2 linked regions of the Cytobacillus luteolus genome follow. The protein of the gene in region 1 interacts with the protein of each later gene in a pairwise test. Links are inferred from orthologs where the notes say so. Each region holds a gene or a part of one and is shown in the gene's direction. Other genes may lie near its edges.

Region 1 (3,023 bases):
TTTTTCACATTGTACGAAAGAAGGGTCTAAAGAGCCCCAATAATCAGGTCCAGTTTTTTCTTGATAAGACCAGTCCGAGTTCTCTTGTGGTGGAGATGAGTAAACTTTGTCTACTTGCAGTGTATAGAGACATAATAAAGCTATTAAAAGATAAGTAAAACAGGTGACACTATTTCTGTTCAGAGTTACCAATCCCTTCATCGATTAATTCAAGTACAACAAAAAACCTCCTTAACTATGGGTATTTTTTCCGCATAGTTAGGAGGTCATACAAGTTATTAGTTAATTTTTTTGGCGGGACTGCCTGGGAATCGAACCCAGCTATCCTGGCACGCAGGACACAAGTGGTTTTGAAGACCATGGAGGACACCAGTACCCCAATCAGCCCCGTAGAAATGTAACTCCTATTATACAAGTATAACATTAAACAAATCAAGCAAAATGTGTCTTCTGGGGCCTGACCCCCAGTGCGGTAATGTGTTAAAGTGTCAAGTTCAGGTTTGTTTCCTTTAAAATTGGTGGGAACAGACGTATAATGGATAAAAGATAGTTGATGTTTTGGTAAAGAAGGTGGAGTAATGGAGAAGAGGTCTTTCACAATAGGTATGGCAGGCCATATAGATCATGGAAAAACGACGTTAACAAAAGCTCTAACAAATGTTGATACAGATCGTTTAAAGGAAGAAAAGGAACGACAAATTTCTATTGAATTGGGGTTTGCTCCCTTACATATAAATGAGGAAATGCAAATATCTGTGATTGATGTTCCAGGTCACGAACGTTTTATTCGTCAAATGATTGCAGGAGTAGCGGGGATTGATTTGGTTATTTTAGTTGTGGCAGCGGATGAGGGTGTGATGCCACAAACGAAGGAGCACCTAGAAATACTATCCTTTCTAGGTGTTAAACGAGGGATCGTTGCTATTAGTAAGATTGACCGAGTAGAAGAAGAATTTACTGAATTAGTGAAAGAAGAAATAGCTGAGCAATTACAGGGAACGTTATTTGCAGATGCACCAATTGTACCAATTAATAGTCTATCAAAAATGGGAATAGATGAACTCAAAAGTACAATACTTAATCAATTGTCTCATATAGAAGCACGTAATTCATTGGGAAGCTTTCGACTTCCAATTGATCAGGTATTCACTGTGAAGGGGCAGGGAACGGTTGTAAGAGGTACTGTTTACGAAGGCACTATCTTCGAAGGAGATCAGCTTACTATTTTACCTTCCTTTCATGAGACAAAAGCCAGGCAATTGCAGATACACCAAATACAAATGGACAAAGCCACTGCTGGACAAAGAGTGGCCATTAATCTTTCTAATGTCACAACAGATGATGTTACTAGAGGAGATGTGCTAGTTTCTTCAAAGCATTATGTCGTTACCCAAACAATGGATGTTGTCATCCGATTTGTTTCAGATTTAGAGCACCTTGTTAAGCAAAGAGCGCTGGTCAAATGTCACATTGGCACTTCAGAAGTGATGGGGCAGATCGTATTTTTTGACCGGAATGAAGTGAAGGATGAGCTTGATGAGGTAGTCTGTCAGATTCGACTTGATCAGCCTATTGTTACAAAGCGAGGGGATCGATTTATATTAAGAAGGCCTACTCCATCGGAAACGATTGCCGGTGGTTGGGTGATTGATCCACTTGGTGGAAAATATAAGTTTGGTAAAGACACTGTTTCAATGCTCCTTCAGAAAAAAGAAGGAAGTCCATTTGACCGTTTAACAGAGGCTTTACAAAGGGAAAAACTGCTTTCGAAAGCGGAGATTATAAAGGCAACTTCTCTTGCTAAAGAGTCTGTAGAGGAATTACTTTCACACCAGGAAGTTATAGAGGTTAAGGCAAATATTTATACGTTAAAAACAGTCGTATCTGAACTACACATTAAAATAGAAGAACTATTACAAAACTATCATCTTGGAAATTCTTTGAGACTAGGACTTAATAAAGCAGAAATTTCTCAGGAACTTTCAAGTAAGTTTCCTAAGACGTTATTGGATTTTGTAATTGAGGGTATGATTACTGAGGGTAAAATAAAGAAAAATGGGCAATTCATAGCACTCGATCATTTTAAACCCAGTTTCCCATCTCAGTGGGCTAAGCGTATGGATAATCTTATTAACTCACTAATAGAAGATAATTTACAAGTCAAAACCTGGGATGAATATGTTTCTCAGGCAGGGTTACCCGATAAAGAGGCCAATGAACTTAAATGGTTCTTAACGAATTCAAATCTTCTGTACCAACTGGATGAAAAACACGTTATACATAAAAACGTAGTTGATAAAGCATTAATTAATCTTAGAGCCTCCACAGGTGAGTCTTTCGATTTAAAGGATGCAAAGGACACATTACAGCTCTCAAGAAAATATCTAGTACCATTGTTAGAGCTACTGGACACTTTGAACCTTACAAAACGAGAAGATAACAAAAGGATATGGGTTGAAAAATAGAAATGGCCTAGCCCATACTGAATTTTTAACCATCCATTATAAAATTCAAAAGTTTTGCTAAAATATAATGCTTATACTAAAATGAAAGTAGTCTGATCAAAGAATCTGTTTTTAGGAGGTACTCTTATGAATGAATATAAAGTAACTGTTGAATTTTGTATGATGTGAAACTTCGCACCCAAAGCCGCGAGTTTCGCGGAAGGACTATTCAGCCATTTTAGGCATGGTATTAAAAACTTGGAACTAATCCCTGCATCAGGTGGGGCATTTGAAGTGACTGTAAATGGTGAAAAAGTGTTTTCAAAATTAGAGGTAGGAAAATTTCCTACAGCAGAAGAAGTTATAGCTAAAATGGAGCAAATGTAATTAGGAGAGGCTGTTAAAATGACAGCCTCTTTTCATTTGGAAGTTAAAAAATTAGGCTATAATGTAGATAAGAGATTTATTCTGGAGGAAACAAGCATGAAAGAATATGTAAGACAATTACCACCGATTCATGAAATGCAAAAGGACAATCGTTTTCAACAACTGGTCTCAACCTATAAACTACATCATGAA
Region 2 (2,962 bases), on another replicon or contig:
CCTAAAGTACATAAAGACAATGTTTACGAGTTAACTCCAGAAATTGCACAACATGTGTTCGAAGCGGTTCCTAAAATTTCAAATGCGATTAAAGCAAAGTACAACCCAATTGGATTGAACTTATTAAGTAATAATGGTGAACATGCTGGTCAAACCGTATTCCACTTCCATATGCACATCATCCCTAGGTATGGAAAAGGCGATGGTTTTGGCGCTGTTTGGAAATCTCATGCGAATCTTTACACAGCGAAAAACCTTCAAGACATCGCTTCAGAAATTTCACAAGCTATTCAGTAAGAGGTAATCATTGCATTACCTCTTTTTTCGTGGGAAGTAACCATTTATTTGTTTATCGGAATGGATTCGGACTCGTTTGAACCTGCTACTACTCAACCTGTCTAAATCTGCACTGGATTCAGACTCGTTGCTCTCTACTACTATTCAACCTGTCTAAATCTGCACTGGATTCAGACTCGTTGCTCTCTTCGACCACTCAACCTGTCCGAATCTGCTCGGGATTCAGACTCGTTTCTCCCTTCGACCGCTCAACCTGTCCGAATCTACTCGGGATTCGGACTCGTTTCTCTCTGCTACTACTCAACCTGTCAGAATCTGCTCGGGATTCAGACTCGTTTCTCTCAACTACTATTCAACCTGTCTAAATCTGCATTGGATTCAGACTCGTTGCTCTCTTCGACCGCTCAACCTGTCCGAATCTGCTCGGGATTCGGACTCGTTACTCTCTGCTACTACTCAACCTGTCAGAATCACCCTAAGAATTATCTAATCGTCATCCTTTCCACTCTCCAGACTAACCAACTTTACTGAAAATTCACTTTACTTTTCAAAATATCGTGTTAACATTAAAAAATAATTTAGTTAGGAGGCGTTTTTTTTGAAGGCAATTCATAATTTTAATGCTGGTCCCTCTGCCTTACCTAAGGAAGTTCTAAGAGAAGCACAAGCTCAACTTCTTAACTTTAACCATACCGGAATGTCGATTATGGAACTTAGCCATCGCAGTAAAGTGTATGAAGAGGTTCACGAACAAGCGAAAAGCTTGTTAAAAGAGTTAATGGGGATCTCTGATAAGTATGAAGTCCTTTTTTTACAAGGTGGAGCTAGTCTACAATTTTCAATGGTACCGCTAAACTTATTGACTGAAGGCAGTGTCGCTTCCTATGTCTTAACTGGAGCTTGGTCAGAAAAAGCATATGAGGAAGCAAGTAAAATTGGTGAGACATCTATCATCGCTTCAACAAAAGATAGCAATTATACAACGATTCCTACCGATACAACTTTCAATTTACCTATAAATAGCTCCTACTTACACATTACATCGAACAATACAATTTATGGGACACAGTTTCACTCCTATCCAGAAACTGGCCAGGTTCCATTAATTGCGGATATGTCTAGTGACATTTTGAGCAAGAAAATAAATATTGATTCTTTCTCTCTAATTTATGCAGGTGCACAAAAAAACTTAGGTCCAGCAGGTGTAACAGTTGTTATCCTAAGAAAAGACCTTCTGCCAAACATTCCAGCTTCTATTCCAACCACCTTAAACTACAACACTCATGTTAAAAATAACAGTCTTTACAATACACCTCCCACTTTTGCCATTTATCTACTTTCACTTGTTCTTAAATGGGTGAAAGAACATGGTGGTGTTGAAGTTATAGAAGAAAGAAACAATAAAAAAGCATCGCTACTTTATCGATCAATTGATGAGTCTGATGGGTTCTACATACCTCATGCAACTAAAGAAAGTCGTTCCAACATGAATATTACATTCACCTTGCCAACAGAAAAATTAACAAAAGAATTTTTAGCCAAAGCAGTTGAAAATGGATTTATTGGGTTAAACGGACATCGTTCAATTGGTGGCTGTAGGGCTTCTATTTACAATGCTGTCTCTTATGAGTCGTGTGAGGCCTTCTCCCATTTTATGAGTAGATTTAAAAAATCAAATTTCTGATAATTTATACTGTCAAACTACACTAATTTTTGATATACTAATAAATGAGTATTTTCGCAATAGGCGTAGAGCACTATTGGAGGATTCTCAAAAATATTGAGCGTAGTTAGAATAGGAGAGATGAGAAATGAATACAAGAGTACTAGTTTTATTATCATTGTTAGTTGGAATGGGTGCTGTACTTCATGCAGTCACACCGCCATTACTATTTGGAATGAAGCCAGATTTAATGCTAACGATGATGTTTTTAGGGATATTACTGTTCCCTTCAGGAAAAAATGTTTTATTATTGGGTCTGTTAACAGGAATTATTTCAGCTTTAACAACTGGATTTCCTTCAGGGCAAATTCCTAACTTAATTGACAAACCAATTACTGCTTTTGTCTTTTTTGGAATGCTATTACTTATGAAAAAATATAGCCATTCCTTGTTATCTGCTGGTACATTAACTGCTATTGGCACACTAGTTTCAGGATTTATATTCTTAGGCTCAGCCCTAGTATTTTTCCAACTGCCTGGTGGAGCAACTTTTCTAAGTCTTTTTGCCGGAATTGTTCTTCCAACTGCTGCATTCAACACAGTGGCCATGGTTGTCATTTACCCGATAGTACAACAGATATTTAAGCGTACTAGACTAGCTTCTCAACTATAATAAAAGACCAAACCCGATCTCATACAAGATCGGGTTTTTTATTTTGCACCCATGCTATACAAAAGTATACCAACTACTAATAAAGTGATACCAGCTACTCCTAATAGTCCAGCCTTTTTAAGCAGAACTTTCTTTGGAGGATAGACTCTTGCTTTTTGAGATAACATAAAATAATTAGTCATACCAATTAAACATAAAATACTAATAACGAATGTTATAAATATGACCCCAGCCAATTCAACTCCCCCTTTATTCATCTTTATGCTGGGTTTAGTTATCGTATGTAAGGACTTAAAAGTTTTAGTATGAAAAAAGAGGAAATATAAGGC

Evidence for each region. The genes of interacting proteins can lie anywhere in the genome.
Region 2: the proteins of selB (region 1) and serC interact in binary tests that used the Escherichia coli proteins (3 or more experiments, as listed by UniProt). The link is inferred for Cytobacillus luteolus from one-to-one orthologs.

What each region holds. Positions count from the first base shown.
Region 1 is NZ_JAGGKM010000002.1:216,557-219,579, reverse strand. The notes cover bases 23-3,021. They hold selB (selenocysteine-specific translation elongation factor), read left to right. Parts: upstream 23-578; coding sequence 579-2,465; downstream 2,466-3,021. Other genes in these bases: selA (L-seryl-tRNA(Sec) selenium transferase), read left to right, coding at 2,850-3,021; J2Z26_RS05930 (carbonic anhydrase), read right to left, coding at 23-201. In the rest of the region: more of J2Z26_RS05930, read right to left, coding at 1-22; more of selA, read left to right, coding at 3,022-3,023. UniProt on the Escherichia coli protein: Translation factor necessary for the incorporation of selenocysteine into proteins. It probably replaces EF-Tu for the insertion of selenocysteine directed by the UGA codon. SelB binds GTP and GDP.
Region 2 is NZ_JAGGKM010000001.1:313,571-316,532, reverse strand. Bases 1-2,938 are described here. They hold serC (3-phosphoserine/phosphohydroxythreonine transaminase), read left to right. Parts: upstream 1-895; coding sequence 896-1,981; downstream 1,982-2,938. Other genes in these bases: J2Z26_RS01665 (membrane protein YhzF), read right to left, coding at 2,672-2,869; J2Z26_RS01670 (tryptophan transporter), read left to right, coding at 2,109-2,633; J2Z26_RS01680 (HIT family protein), read left to right, coding at 1-297. UniProt on the Escherichia coli protein: Catalyzes the reversible conversion of 3-phosphohydroxypyruvate to phosphoserine and of 3-hydroxy-2-oxo-4-phosphonooxybutanoate to phosphohydroxythreonine. Is involved in both pyridoxine and serine biosynthesis.